DNA from 2 places in the Exiguobacterium sp. s64 genome. Region 1 is predicted to be linked to the other one. Evidence: riboswitches for the same ligand, from Rfam matches in the RefSeq annotation. Region 1 holds a riboswitch; the other holds the start of a gene.
The links. Region 1 has a riboswitch for S-adenosylmethionine ahead of KNP64_RS03835 (aminotransferase class I/II-fold pyridoxal phosphate-dependent enzyme). Riboswitches for the same ligand answer to the same signal wherever they lie in the genome.

Region 1 (7,619 bases):
ATCGAGAAAAAATTGACCGATCAAGGGATGTCGTTCACCGAGTTCAAAGACATGCTCCGCCTCACCGAGAACGGGACGACCGACCTGTTGTCCATCCAAAAGAGCGTGTACAAACAAGCGGCGGACCAACTTGACGAGATGTCGCTCCGTGAGCTGTACAGCTTTGTGGCGTCGCACCCCCAAATCTTGAAGAGTCCGATCGTCGTCGACGACAATCGGATTCAAATCGGGTTCAGCGAGAAAGAGATTCGTACGTTCATCCCGCGCCATGACCGAATCGCCGAATTGAAACGATTGCTCGACAACAAATAAGAGCCCTGCCGAAGCAGAGCTCTTTTCTTATGCCTTCTTGAGTCGGGCCGCCAAGCGGTTACCGAACGATTGAATCGATTGGACGAGCAGGATCAAGACGAAGATGGTCACGTACATGACCTCCGGCTCGAATCGGAGATGCCCGTATTGATAGGCGATATCGCCGAGTCCGCCTGCCCCGACGAGTCCTGCCATCGCGGTCGCCCCGATCAAACCGATCGTCGCAATCGTCAGACCGAGCACGATCGAAGAGCGGGCCTCACGGATCAACACGTACCAGATGATTTTCCGGGTCGAGATGCCCATCGCCTCATACGCCTCGACGACCCCACGGTCGACCTCGAGTAGCGCCGACTCCATGAGTCGGGCGATATACGGTGCCGTGAACACGATGAGCGGCAACAGGACGCCTTGGACGCCAATCGTCGTGCCCATGATGAAGCGGGTGAACGGGAGGATGAAGAATAAGAGAATGATGAACGGGATGGAACGGACGACGTTGATGACACTTGATAACGCCCCGTAGAAATAACGATTGGCGAGCCGGCCGTTCGGTCGCGTCAAGACGAGAAGCGTCCCGAGCGGCAGTCCAATCAACGTCGAGATGACGAGCGCGATGCCGGTCATCGTGAGCGTCTGAATCGTCCCCGTCCAAATCAAGTCACCCCAATTTTCCCAAAACTGAAGCATGGTTCGTCACCTCCTTCACTTTCACACCGCTCGCCTCTAAGAAGCGGACGGCTTGATCGGTCTGGGCCTTATCGCCGTCCAAATGGACGAGCAGATTGCCGACGAGACCGCCTTTTAGCTTTTTGATGCCACCCCCGATGATATTCGGGAGCAAGCCGAACCGTTTCGTCAACTGGGCGAGCACAGCCTGTTCACTCTGATGGCCGATGAACGACAAGTTGACGAGCATCCCGTGCGTGCTCAACTCAACGACGACCTCTTTCGGGACATCGAGGTTCGTCTTCAAGAACTTGCGTGTCGTCGCATGCTGCGGGTCCGAGAACACGTCGAGCACGTCCCCTTTTTCGATGATCCGGCCGGCCTCGATGACCGCGACCCGGTCACAGATGCGCTCGATGACTTCCATCTCGTGCGTGATCAAGAAAATCGTCAGCCCGAGCTCGCGGTTGATGTCGAGCAAGAGGTCGAGGATCGACTCGGTCGTCTCCGGGTCGAGCGCGCTCGTCGCCTCGTCGCTAAGCAGGATGTCCGGCTCGTGCGCGAGGGCCCGGGCGATGGCGACACGTTGCTTCTGTCCGCCCGAGAGTTGCTCGGGATAATGTTTTCGATGGTCCGTCAAGCCGACGATGTCGAGGTATTTGTCGACGCGAGCGCGGATCGTTGCCTTGTCGAGACCTTCAAGCCGGAGCGGGATGGCGACGTTATCTTCGACGGTCGCCGTCTTGAGCAGGTTGTAATGTTGGAAGATCATTCCGATTCGATGGCGGAGTTTTGAGAGCCCACGTTTGTCGAGCTTCGTGATGTCCTGTCCTTCGATCTCGACCTGGCCCGACGTCGGGCGTTCGAGCAGGTTGATCATGCGGATGAGCGTGCTCTTGCCGGCCCCGCTTCGACCGATGATGCCGAAGATTTCGCCTTTCTCGATCGTGAGCGAGACGTCATCGAGTGCGGTGACGGCACCTTTGTTCACCGTGAACGTCTTCGTGATTCCTTTAAGTGCGATCATAGGTCCTCCTTAAAACGCCGGGACGATTGAGCCGTTGAACGTCTCTTCGATGAACGTCCGGACCTCGTCCGAGTGATAGTACGATTTGAGTGTCTCGACGACTTCGTCATCCTTGTTATCGGTGCGGACGACGACGTAGTTCGGATACGGGTTGTCGACCGTGTCTTCGTGGAACAAGGCGTCCTCATTGATCGACAGGCCGGCACCCATCGCGAAGTTCGTGTTGATGGCAGCGAGTGCGACTTCCGGGAGCTGGGTCGGGAGCTGCGACGCCTCGAGTTCGATGAATTCAAGGTTGAGCGGGTTCTCGGCGATATCACGTTTCGTCGCCTTGTCCGTCAATCCTTCCTTCAGCGTGATTAGTCCCGCTGTCTCATACAGACGGAGCGCGCGTAGCTCGTTCGCCGGGTCGTTCGGGACGGCGACCTTGTCACCTTCTTTCAAGTCCTCGATGTCGGTCAATTTCTCTGAGTAGAGACCCATCGGGAAAGCGACGGTCTTGAACACGTCGTCGATTTTATAGCCTTTATCGGACTTTTGCAGTTCTAGGAATGAGAGCGTCTGATAACTGTTCACGTCGAGGCTACCCTCGGCGAGCGCCGTGTTCGGCGTATTATAGTCGTTGAACACTTTGATATCGAGTTCGAGGCCGTCTTCGGCCGCGAGTTCTTTCACTTTCTCGGCGATCTGTTGGTGCGGCCCGCCCGTGACGCCGATCGTGAGCGACTCCGTGCTGAGCGACTCGCTCGCGTCCGATTGTCCGCATGCCGAGAGCGAGATGGCGGCGAGTAGTGACGTTCCTGCAAGTACTGTTTTCTGTTTGATGTTCATTTGTTTTCCTCCTCCAAAATGAAAGCCCGCTACTCATTCAGAGTGGCGGGCACGACAAGTCAAAGTCGGACACGCTCATCTCCCAAACGATATCGTCTGTTGGAATTAGCACCATGATCATTACGATCTGGTTGCCGGGTTTCACAGGGCCAGTCCCTCCACCACTCTTGATAAGCAATCGGTCTATTAAATTGTTATCATCTTACTTTTAATTCTTTTAATTGTAAATAGAAAATTGTAAATTTTCAAAAATTATTTTCAAAAAGTCTTTATCGAGTGGTTCCGGCAACTGTTGCAGTTCGGTTTCCGTCATGACGGAGTCGACCAGTACCGGGATGTCGCCCGACCCGACCCCGAGCGCCTCGAGCGTCGTCGGTGCACCGAACCGTTTCAACCAGGCCTCCAAATACGGAGCATCGGCCGAGCGACGCAACCGCTCCTGGACGATTAGGCCGAAGCCGACCTTGTCTCCATGCAAGAAAGAGTGGGTCGACTCGAAGCGGCTGAGCGCATTATGGACCGCATGGCCCACGGCGACGCGTGTCCCGGCGTCACCAAATCCACCGACGGCGCCGCCGATGGCGAGCACGTGATCGACCGCGAAGCGGACGTCGTCACTATACGACTCAAAAGCGTGCTCGCTCAATTCAAGTTCGACGAGACGCCCGCACTGCTCGGCCAAGACGAGTCCGGTGTTGACGCCGGCGTCAGCTGAGCTGTCACCACTCAAATAACGGGCCTCGTAAAACTTCGCGACCGTGTCGATGACACCGGCCCGAAAGTATTCATATGGTGAGCGCGAGATGACCCGTGAGTCAACGATGACCCGTTCGATGACGACGCGGAACATGTCGTAGCGGTCGTAGCTCCCGTCCTCCTGATAGACGACGCTGAGCGGTGTGAACGCCGCACAGTTCGAGGCGAGCGTTGGGACGACGATGAGCGGGACGTTCCGTTGATAGGCGACGAGTTTGGCCGTATCGACGAGCTTGCCGCCTCCGACGGCGATTAACACGTCGGCGTCCAACGGTTTGAGCCGTTTGACTTCCGAGTCCGTGCACTCCCCGCTGAACCTTGTTGCCGGATAGTCCGCGATGGCCGGAAAGATGGCTCGGACGACGTCATACCCGTTCTGACCGTGCAGGACGTGGGCACGTCGGCCGTCGACTAAGTCATCCAGACGGTCGAGCGCGTCATCGGCGTGGTCATATTCAAGGACGGCCTGACGAATCATGCGCGCACCTCCTCATAGGCGGCAAACAACCGCTCGATTCGTTCGACCGCCTCGTCAATCTTCGGTTCCGGTGAGACGAGACCGAAGCGGACGTATCCGTTCCCTTCCGAACCGAAGAAATAGCCCGGGGTGACGGCGACTCCTGCCTCGTACAATAACTTACGCGAGAACGATTTGGCATCGCCCTCGGGCACTTTCGCCCAGACGAAGAACGAACCCTCCGGCGGCTCGACGGCCCACCCGGCCCGGTTCAACCCATCGATCAGGCGATCGCGTCGCGCCTCATAGAGTCGGGCCAAATCGTCCCGGATGGAGCGTGGGGCCTCGAGCGCGGCGACAGCCGCCGCCTGGATGGCCGAGAACACGCTGACGTGGACGTGGTCCTGATACGTGTTGATCGCCTCGATGATGTCCGCGTTCCCGACGGCGAAGGCGACGCGCCAACCGGACATGTTGAACGCTTTCGACATCGTATATACCTCGATGCCGACTTCTTTCGCCCCTTCCGCCTGCAGGAAGCTAGGCGGGACGTGGCCATCGAATCCGATGCTGCCGTATGCGAAATCGTGGACGACCATCAAGTCCCGCTCCCGGGCGAACCGAACGGTGTCGTCAAAGAAGGCTGGCGTGGCAACGGCCCCCGTCGGATTGCTCGGGTAGTTCAAATACATGAGTTTTGCATTTTGCGTATCGAGCGTCTCATAGTCCGGCAAGAAGCCGTTCTCTTCCCGGAGGACGAGGTCACGGACGACGGCACCGGCGAGGCGTGCCCCCGAGATGTAATCAGGATAGCCGGGATTCGGTAGCAAGATCCCGTCGCCAGGTTCGAGTACGCATTGCGGCAACGTGATGAGTCCGGACTTGGAACCGATGAGGATCGCGACTTCCGTCTCGGGATCGACTTCGACGCCGTACTCATTCAAGTAAAACGTCGCCACCGCTTGTTTCAGACGGGCCTGACCGCGGAACGGACCGTATTGATGGGTCGAGGCATCAAGGAGCGCCGTCTGAAGTGCGTCGCAGATTGGGGCGGGCGTTGGCAAATCCGGCGTCCCTTGACCGAGTCTGATGATATCGCGACCGGCCTGTTCAAGTGCTGCGACTTCATCGGCGAGTCCGACAAAATGTTGGGGTGGTAAAGTTTTAAGTAAGTGTGAGCGTCTGTCAGTCATGAATAGTCCTCCTATGCAAAAAACACCCCTTTCCGCGGAAAGGGGTGTCGAGATACGGATGTATTCAAACAACCACCTTTCCATCTCTCAAGGTCACCTTGCTGGAATTAGCACAGTATTGAATCAATCTGTTGCTGAAGCTTCATCGGGCCAGTCCCTCCGCTTCTCTTGATAGAAAGTGTTTTATATGCGATTTGTCTTTTTGTAATATGTCACTTAGTTAACCAAACGTTACCAATCTTGTCAATCCTTTTTCGAAAATAGGTGTGGCCTATTGAATCCCGATAAAAAAAAGGTCATAGTACAAAGTGAACGTTATTCTACAAAATTTAAAAGATGAGGGGATGGACCTTTGGAATTAAATCGTCAATTGATTTGGAAGTTGAGCGTGATCGGATTGATTCTGCTCGTCCTATGGAAAGTCATCAGTGAACCGGACACGATTTCTAGTGTGTTGCACTACACGTTCCAGTTGCTGACACCGATTATCATGGGAATTGCCATCGCGCTGCTCCTGAATACCGTCCTGTCCTATATAGAAGAACGGTTTCAATTAAAACGCTATCAAGGTTTGCTGATCGTCTATATCGTCTTCATCGGGATTCTCGTCATCTCTGCGGTGACGCTGTTCCCACGCATTTATTCGAGCCTCGCCTCACTCATCGAAGAGCTCCCGTTCTACATCCGACAGATTGACGGGTTCCTCGCCCAGTTGAACACGTACTTGAAAGAGTACAACGCGACGATTGCCCAAGCCATCGATTTCAGCCGCTTCGAGGAACGTTACTCGGGCTGGGTCGAGACCGCCGTCTTGTCGTCGGTCAGCTACGTGTCGAGCTTCACGATGACGCTCATCAATTTCTTGATTGGGATCGTCATCTCGATCTATCTGTTGAAAGACAAAGAGGTTTTTGCCCGCATGTTCAAGCGTCTGTTGTATGCGATGTTCCCGGTCGCGTCGGCTAAGACGACGATCGACATCTTTCAAGAGATGGATTACATCTTCAAACGCTATATTATCGGGAAGTCGATCGACTGCCTCATCATCGGGGTGTTGGCCGTCGCCGGTCTGTTGATCATCGGGGCACCTTACGCGCTTCTACTCGGCGTCATCGTCGGCGTCTTGAATTTTATCCCGTACGTCGGTCCGCTGCTCGGGATGATTCCGGCGTTCATCATCACCTACTTCTATGACCCGTTCACGGCGCTCATCGTCCTCTTGTTCATCTTCTTGTTGCAACAATTCGACGGACTTTGGCTCGGCCCGAAGATTCTCGGCGACAGCGTCGGCATCACCCCGTTTTGGGTCATCACCTCGATCATCATCGGAGGTAGCCTGTTCGGTCTCGTCGGGATGTTCATCAGTGTCCCGGTCACGGCGATGATTCAAGTCGTGTTCTCTCGGTTGATCGACTACCGGCTCAGCCGAAAGAATTTGAACGAATTATTATGACACATTGACGATTTAGGTTGACACATTTCACGGAAATATCATAATCTTGAAGAGAAGACAGTCCAATGCAGAAAGGAGAGGTACCGATGTCAGTCATTCAACGCTCGCACGTCCAAGTTCATATTGACCGGCAGGCGCCTCTCCGTGATTTGAATCCGTGATGTCGCCTGCCTTCCGAGGCATGCCTAAGATCTTAGGGACGCGTATGCCTTTGAGCATGCTGCGTCCCTTTTCTTATTCTATCAACTAAAGCAGGTGACCTTAATGATTCAATCACTCAAACAGCTCGACCGTAACATTTGGATCCGCTTCCTCGGAGAGACGATCACCGGTGTCATGATGTTCATGATCGCACCGTTCCTCGTCCTATACTATAGCGACAAGCTCGACAGTTATATCCAGGTCGGGGTCATCATGGCGACCGGACCAATCATGGCGCTCATCGGATCGGTCGTCGGTGGACGGCTCGCAGACCTGTATGGCCGCAAACCAATCATGATGGCTGCCATTCTTGGCGACGCCCTTGCCCTCGTCGGTTTCGCCTTCGCCGAAACGTTTTGGCCGCTCCTTCTCTTGAACGCCATGCTCGGTTTGACGAACTCATTGTTCCACCCGGCCGCAAGCGCGATGGTAGCCGATGTGACCGAGCCCGAACAGATGAACGAGGCGTTCGGTCTGTTGCGGATGGGGCACAATATCGGGGCTGCATTCGGCCCGCTCCTCGGGAGTGCCGTCCTCTTTATCGACCGGCAGTATATCTTCTACTCGGCCGCTCTCGTCTTCGTCTTGTACGCACTCGTCCTCGGTCGCTTCATCCGGGAGTCGCTCCCAGAGACGACCGATGTCGACACGCCATCGAACCGGGATGTCCTGCGCGTGTTCTACAATGACAAGGTGTTCCTCGTGTTCATCTTTGCCGGT
Region 2 (7,619 bases), on a different contig from region 1:
GAAGCGTATAAAGCGAACATGTTCGCGTTGCTTGGAAAACCAGGTTACGAAGAACAAAAAGCTGAGCTTGAAAAGCGCTTGAACCAATAATTTTGAGTAGGTCCGCTCCGGCGGGCCTATTTTTTTGTTTGAAACTGGGGGAAGACAAGGTAAAGTGAGAGTAGACAGGGGAAAGAAAGGGATGGACTATGTTGACATTCACGGACTACTATCACAATAAAGTCGAGTTGAGCTTTGCGCACTATCCATTTTCAGATACGCCGCTCCACGTCTGGGTCGTCGCCCGCTACGAGAATCAATGGGTGCTGACGAAGCATAAGCAGCGCGGGCTCGAGTTCCCGGGTGGAAAAGTCGAACCTGGCGAACATGAGGACGATGCCGCGATTCGGGAAGTGTATGAAGAGACGGGTGGTGTCGTGAAGACGCTGCACTATCTCGGACAATACCGCGTGCTTGGGCGCGGGGACACGGTCATCAAAAATATTTACTTCGCCGAGATCGAGCGCTTCGATGACCATCCGGCCGTCGATGAGACCGACGGCGCCGTGCTCATGAAGGAACTGCCAACGAATCTGCTCCGGAACAACCGGTACAGTTTCATGATGAAAGACCGGGTGCTCCCGGAAACGATGAAGGTGTTACATGAAAAACGAATGGTTTGACCGGATTGAGGTCCTCCCTCCATATGCCGGTTATGCGGTCCACCGTGGCTGGTACGCGACACGCGATGGTGAGGATGTCGTCGCCTATACGATCACGCCGACGCGACCGAACGGGCACGTCCTGTTTTATTTGCGCGGCGGAACAGGACGCATCGGGGACGTGCGCTTGCCCCGGTTGATGCAGTTCGCGGCCAAAGGCTTCCACGTCGTGGCGCCTGTTTACCGTGGTAACCATGGCGGGAGCGGGAAAGAGGACTTCGGCGGGGCCGATTTAGAGGATGTCTTGTCTCTCTACGATCGCGTCCATCGAACGGACACGCTCATTCATGCCCTTGGCTTCTCGCGCGGGGGCATGATGGCGTTGTCGCTCGCTGCGGAGCGGCCGCTCACGTCCGTGACGTCATGGGCGGGTGTCACCAATTTGGAATGGACGTACGAAGAGCAACGCTCGATGCGGAAAATGCTCCGCCGTATGACCGGGGGTGACCCGGAAGCGGCTCGTGAGGCGTACGTGGAGCGTTCACCCCTCTACAAGGACTGGGAGGCCCCGACGTTATTGATTCACGGGACAGACGACGAGCAAGTGCGGCTCCGCCATGCGACAGCCGTGGCCGAACGGATGGGGGAGCGGGCCGAACTTTGGATCGTCCCGTTCGCTCATCAACTCCCGTTTTGGGAAAAGTGGAAGACGACCGATGAGGTGATGGACTGGATGTTAGCCGTCGCACCAAAAAAATGACTAGCGCCTAAACCAGGCGCTAGTCATTTTTTATTAAACGATGATTGGGCCGGCCGCGACGACCGCCTCACTCGCTTTCGTGAATCGTTTGAAGTTGTCTTGGAACTTACGGGCGAGCGCTGCCGCCTCGGCGTCGTAGCGGGCCTCGTCTTTCCATGTGCCCCGTGGGTTGAGCACGTCGTCTGGCACCCCGTCGATGTGGCGTGGGATCTCGACGTTGAAGATGTCATGGCGCGTCGTCTCGACGTCACGGAGTTTCCCGTTGACGGCCGCGTTCACCATCGCCCGTGTATAGGCGAGCTTCATCCGCGATCCTTCGCCGTATGCGCCACCGGTCCAACCGGTATTGACGAGATAGACGTCGACGTCATGTTTCTCGATCAACGTGCCGAGCATGTCGGCGTAGCGTTCCGGTGCGAGCGGTAAGAACGGTGACCCGAAACATGTCGAGAAGGTCGCCTGCGGCTCCGTCACGCCGCGCTCCGTGCCGGCTAGCTTCGACGTATAGCCTGACAAGAAGTGATACATCGCCTGCTCCTTCGTCAATTTGCTGATCGGAGGCAGGACGCCGTACGCGTCGGCCGTCAAGAAGACGATCGTGTTCGGATGACCGGCTCGTGACGGAAGCATCGCGTTATCGATAAATTGAATCGGGTAGGCGGCCCGTGTGTTCTCAGTGAGTGAGATGTTCTTGTAGTCTGGTGCCCGTTCCTCGTCCAAGACGACGTTCTCAATCAACGAGCCAAATCGAATGGCATCGTAGATTTGAGGTTCGTTCTCACGCGACAAGTTGATCGTCTTCGCGTAGCAACCGCCTTCAATGTTGAAGACGCCGTCAGGAGACCAACCATGCTCGTCGTCCCCGATTAAATGACGTTCTGTGTCGGCCGATAGCGTCGTCTTTCCGGTACCCGATAGCCCGAAGAAGAGAGCCGTCTCGCCGGCGTCCGATACGTTCGCCGAGCAATGCATCGACAAGACGTGCTGTTCCGGTAACAGGAAGTTCATGACTGAAAAAATCGATTTTTTAATTTCGCCGCCGTATTCTGTTCCCCCGATCAGAATGGTCCGTTTGGCGAATGAGACGAGAATGAACGTTTCGGAGTTCGTCCCGTCGACTTCCGGATCGGCCTTATAGCTCGGTGCATAGATGACCGTGAACGGATCAAAGGCACCTTGTGTCGGCCATTCGCGCAAGAACAACTGTTTCGCGAACAAGTTGTGCCACGCGTATTCTGTGATGGCCCGCACTGGAAGCGTATAATGCTCGTCAGCCCCGGCAGACGCCTCGAGATAGTAGAGCTTGTCTTTCGTCTCGAGATGCGTGAGCACTTTATCGAGCAGTGCCGTGAACTTCTCTTCTGCGATCGGTTGGTTGACCGGACCCCAGTCTACTAAATGATTGCTGACTTCATCTTGCACGACGAATTTGTCTTTCGGTGACCGTCCTGTGAATTTACCTGTACTGACCGATAAAGCCCCGTCTTTCGTCAGTACGCCTTCCCCGTTGCGAATGGCTTCTTCCACCAATTCTGGAACCGTTAAGTTCCGCATCATGTCGGCACCTTTAATTAATTCTTCGATTTTCAGGAGCGTTGTCGCCATCCTGAATCCCACCTTTCCCCTAAATAGATGTGGATGAAATCCGCATACTTCCGCGTTTAATTAGTATGACGTTTTTATTATATGTGACATACTAATCAAAAACAAGCCTTTTTCACCCTTTAAAGTAAGCGCTTTCTTACACTGTCATTCTAACATATTCTGTACCAGGTCATAGTACAAAATCGAAAACCGACAAAAAAATGTTTGATATTTCACAAACATAACTATTACGAGTTCGTGAAAAGTTTTACGAATTCAGTCGATACGCTTGACAGAACGGGGTGTCATTTATATGATGGTCTTCGTAACGGATACTCTTATTCTGAGCGGTGGAGGGAACAAGGCCCTACGAAGCCCAGCAACCGTCCGATTTGTCATTGTTATTCGGAAAAGGTGCTATCCTGAAGCGAAGCGCAAGCTTCGAACGATAAGAGGGTAAGGAAGAACGATTCAACCTTTCCCATTGAACATGGCGAAAGGTTTTTTTCATTACCGTCCCAAAGCAACGCGTAAGGGGAACGAGTACCGTCCACACATCACCCTTATTATAGGAGGTTTTTCGAAATGGCAAACTTGAACCGTCGACTTTTCACTTCGGAGTCCGTCACGGAAGGACATCCGGATAAAATTTGTGACCAAATCTCAGATGCGATTTTGGATGCGATTTTAGCTGAAGATCCAAACGCCCGCGTTGCGGCTGAGACATCTGTCACGACAGGTCTCGTGCTCGTAGCAGGTGAGATCACAACATCAACTTACGTGGATATCCCGAAAGTTGTTCGTGAAACAGTTCGTGAGATCGGCTACACACGTGCAAAATATGGTTTTGATGCAGAGACTTGTGCTGTCCTCACATCGATTGATGAGCAATCGGTAGACATCGCCCAAGGTGTCGACCAAGCGCTTGAAGCTCGTGAAGGACAAATGACTGAAGAAGAAATCGATGCAATCGGCGCTGGTGACCAAGGTCTCATGTTCGGTTACGCAACAAAAGAGACACCAGAACTCATGCCGCTCCCGATTTCACTCGCGCACAAATTGTCACGTCGTTTGGCAGAAGTTCGTAAGAACGGCACGCTCGCTTACCTTCGTCCTGATGGTAAGACACAAGTGACGGTCGAATACGACGAAGCGAACAACCCAGTTCGCATCGACACAATCGTCATCTCGACGCAACACGCCGAAGACATCACACTCGAACAAATCCAAGCTGATTTGAAAGAGCACGTCATCGACGCGGTCATCCCGTCTGAACTCATCGACGCGGATACAAAATACTTCATCAACCCGACTGGCCGTTTCGTCATCGGTGGACCACAAGGGGATGCAGGCCTTACAGGACGTAAGATCATCGTCGATACGTACGGTGGTTACGCTCGCCACGGCGGCGGCGCGTTCTCAGGTAAAGACCCAACCAAAGTTGACCGTTCAGCGGCGTACGCGGCTCGTTACGTAGCGAAAAACCTCGTTGCAGCGGGACTTGCTGACAAAGCAGAAGTTCAACTTGCTTACGCGATCGGCGTTGCCCACCCGGTATCGATCGCAGTCGACACGTTCGGCACAGGTAAATTGAGCGAGACTGAGCTCGTCGAACTCGTTCGCGAGAACTTCGACCTCCGTCCGGCCGGCATCATCAAGATGCTCGACCTTCGCCGTCCAATCTACAAGCAGACAGCAGCTTACGGCCACTTCGGTCGTACAGACGTTGAACTCCCATGGGAGCAAACGGATAAAGCGGCAGTGCTTGAAGAAGGCGCGAAACGCTTCGCATAAGACAGTAAAAACGACCTTTCGCTGAGAAAGGTCGTTTTTTCTTGTTAAGATTGGTTTTTATCCTGCTTAGATGTATCATCGTTAGAAGAATCGTTAGAAGAAGAATCAGATGACGTTTCTTGGCCTAGCGCGGTGTCTTTTGCTTCGACCACTTTCTCGCCAATCGATTGTAAGTCTGATTTTGCTTCCATAGCGGTGCCGGCAACTTGCGTTAAGTCTTGTTTCACCGTATCCACTTCTCCAGCGACTTTTTCATAGACATTTTGAACGTCGGTGGCAACTTCTTGGATGATTCCAGAAGCCGATTTCACTTGGTCAATGACTTGCGAAGCTTTTCCGCTAGGATCTTTAGCCACTTCACTTACTAAACCACCGACAGATGATTTAGCAGTCGTGAGCGATTGTTTTGTGTTTTGACGGTTCGAAGAACTAAGTAGAGCAAGGGCACCTCCGACTACAGCTCCTAAAAGAATTCCTCTCACCAGTGTAATCCGAGGACCAGATGATTCTCCAGAATCAAACTGACGGTTCGGATGATTGGCTTGGTCGACTTGTGGATCATGTTGTAGTTTCGGTTCCATAGTAACACTCCTTTTTGTAAGTTGGCATTGATACTCTTATACCCGAGTCAAAATGGAAAATAACGTCTTCCTTCATTTCGACATCAAAAAGTAATGAGCGGGCAGGATATTTTTTTGCTGATGGGGAATGATACTACTAGATTGGCCAAAAGGGGGATGCCGTTATGAAGATCAGGGAAGCCGTACCAGAAGATGCCGCCACCATCCGCGATATTGCGCTCGCAACGGTCAGTGAACAAGACGAGGTTCGTTCAAAAGTAATGGAACGGGCTTATCAGCAAGAAGAGATCGTCCGCGCCATCAGTTCAAGCGAGGAAGCGAAAGAGCAGTTGTTCATTGTCGGTGAAGCCGAAGGCGACGTCATCGGGTTCTATCATGCGATCGACCGCGGGGATACGTGGGAAGTGCTCCGGCTCTATCTTCATCCGACCCATCACCGACAAGGTCTCGGAACGTCCTTATTGTCTCATCTGCGCGAACGTAAAGTTCAACCGATCGAACTGTACGTCGAGAGTTCGAACGAGCAGGCGATCGCCTTTTTGAACCATGAGGCGTTCATCGAATTGAATCGGATACAAGAGGAAGTGTACGACCAACCGATGGAACTGATTCATTTGCGCTATGACCCGAGCTAAGACCCTAGACGGATTTTCTGACAAACATCAGTCTCGGCTGATGTTTTTTGTTAGTATAAAAACATGGACATAATAAAATGAGGTGACAGTATGACATACGAAGAAGAATCACGAAAAGGGGTTATCGTGATCGTCTATCCGCTCCAGTTCACGTCACGCTTGAGCGAGGCGTTTTTAGGACGGTTACGTGACGAATATGAAGTTCTCGTCGTGACCGGACAGACGGTTGGCTTGACGGCGGAAGACCATAAGCTGTTAATCAAGAACACGCTACGCGAGGCGAGCCAGTACAAACTGCCGATTCACGTCATCGCCTTCAGTCTCGGGACATTGTTAACGAACCGATTGCTCCAGGAATACGATGTGCCGCTCGGCAGTTTGACGTATATCTCACCCTTGTTCGATTGGCATCCGTCCCGCCAAATCGGCGGATTGAAACAAGTCGTCGCGAGTGCGGTCGACCGTTTCCGTCCGGATTTGCCGCTCGGCATGATGACGTTCATGGGTGCAGGCGAAGAGTCGTCCCGCTTCGGTGAGATCACGTACGGGCAATACCGGGAAATCGAGGAAGAGATCGTCGAGCATCAAGAAGAGAAGAAACATTTGCCGCGCCTTCCACTCGCTTGCTTCTATGCGCCGGACGACCGCTTCGCCGATGTGAAACTGACGCTCAACGTCTGTCGAAAAATTGGCGGCGATCAAGTGTACATTCGCCGGCTCGAAGGCTTCCCGCATTTCGGCTATGAACGACTGAACACGAAGTTCGCGGAGACGCTCATCACGTTTTATGAATTGATTCGAGAATGACAAAACAGGCGACTCGCTCGAGTCGCCTGTTTTCATGCACGTTTTTCAATCGCCACGATGAACGGGGGATGATTGATTTGATTGATGAAGCCGTAACGGAGGACGCCGGCCCGCTTTTGATCGAGTGCCTCGACGTAGGCGAGCACCTCGTCGCGCTCGATTTTGCCGCTATTATGGCCATGATAGATGACGACGACGATGACACCACCGACGGCCATGACGTCGAGCAGTTGCTCGAGGGCGTCGATGGTCGTATTGCCCGTCGTCGTGACCGACTTGTCGCTTCCCGGTAAATAACCGAGGTTGAACACGGCGGTTGTGATCGGGCGTGTCTCGTCCGCTACAATTTCTCGGACGGTGTCGTGGCTGTCGTGGATGACAGTGACGCGGTCCGTCAATGCTGCTTCCTCGATGCGAATGCGTGTCGCCTCGACCGCCGCTGCTTGGACATCAAACGCGTAGACGTGTCCCGTCGCCTCGACGAGTTCGGCTAAAAACAATGTATCGTGCCCGTTGCCGGCCGTCATATCGATGGCGACGGCACCAGGTGTGACGTGTTCACGGAGTAGGTACTTCGCGAACGGTAAGACTCTCATTAATCCCATGGCTCTCATCCTTCTTTTTTCCTTGGAAGGAATCACGACGCACCAGTTCGGCATCGATGGCGTTCAAGACGGCCATCTTGTGCCGGCTCCACGTCGGACCGATCAACAGATCCGGTGGCCCGTCACCGGTCAACCGATGGATGACGATCTCGGGCGGTAACGTCTCAAGCTGGTCGCAGACGAGGGAGACGTAAGTCGTCTCGTCCATGAGC

Region 2: linked by a shared signal. The riboswitch ahead of metK (methionine adenosyltransferase) and the one ahead of KNP64_RS03835 (aminotransferase class I/II-fold pyridoxal phosphate-dependent enzyme) in region 1 are both predicted to bind S-adenosylmethionine.

Annotation. Positions count from the first base shown of each region.
Region 1 covers NZ_JACSLH010000002.1:49,539-57,157, forward strand. The annotation lists gene KNP64_RS03810 (Spx/MgsR family RNA polymerase-binding regulatory protein) at 1-312, shown strand, start outside; gene KNP64_RS03815 (methionine ABC transporter permease) at 340-1,002, opposite strand; gene KNP64_RS03820 (methionine ABC transporter ATP-binding protein) at 974-2,008, opposite strand; gene KNP64_RS03825 (MetQ/NlpA family ABC transporter substrate-binding protein) at 2,018-2,839, opposite strand; SAM riboswitch class I at 2,912-3,016, opposite strand; gene KNP64_RS03830 (iron-containing alcohol dehydrogenase family protein) at 3,057-4,073, opposite strand; gene KNP64_RS03835 (aminotransferase class I/II-fold pyridoxal phosphate-dependent enzyme) at 4,070-5,245, opposite strand; SAM riboswitch class I at 5,323-5,423, opposite strand; gene KNP64_RS03840 (AI-2E family transporter) at 5,598-6,698, shown strand; gene KNP64_RS03845 (MDR family MFS transporter) at 6,963-7,619, shown strand, end outside.
Region 2 covers NZ_JACSLH010000007.1:10,532-18,150, reverse strand. The annotation lists gene KNP64_RS10885 (glucose-6-phosphate isomerase) at 1-90, shown strand, start outside; gene ytkD (RNA deprotection pyrophosphohydrolase) at 189-662, shown strand; gene KNP64_RS10875 (alpha/beta hydrolase family protein) at 643-1,401, shown strand; gene pckA (phosphoenolpyruvate carboxykinase (ATP)) at 1,435-3,006, opposite strand; SAM riboswitch class I at 3,321-3,440, shown strand; gene metK (methionine adenosyltransferase) at 3,571-4,779, shown strand; gene KNP64_RS10860 (hypothetical protein) at 4,824-5,360, opposite strand; gene KNP64_RS10855 (GNAT family N-acetyltransferase) at 5,525-5,995, shown strand; gene KNP64_RS10850 (alpha/beta hydrolase) at 6,086-6,802, shown strand; gene mnmM (tRNA 5-(aminomethyl)-2-thiouridylate-methyltransferase MnmM) at 6,835-7,407, opposite strand; gene mnmL (tRNA modification radical SAM protein MnmL/YtqA) at 7,361-7,619, opposite strand, start outside.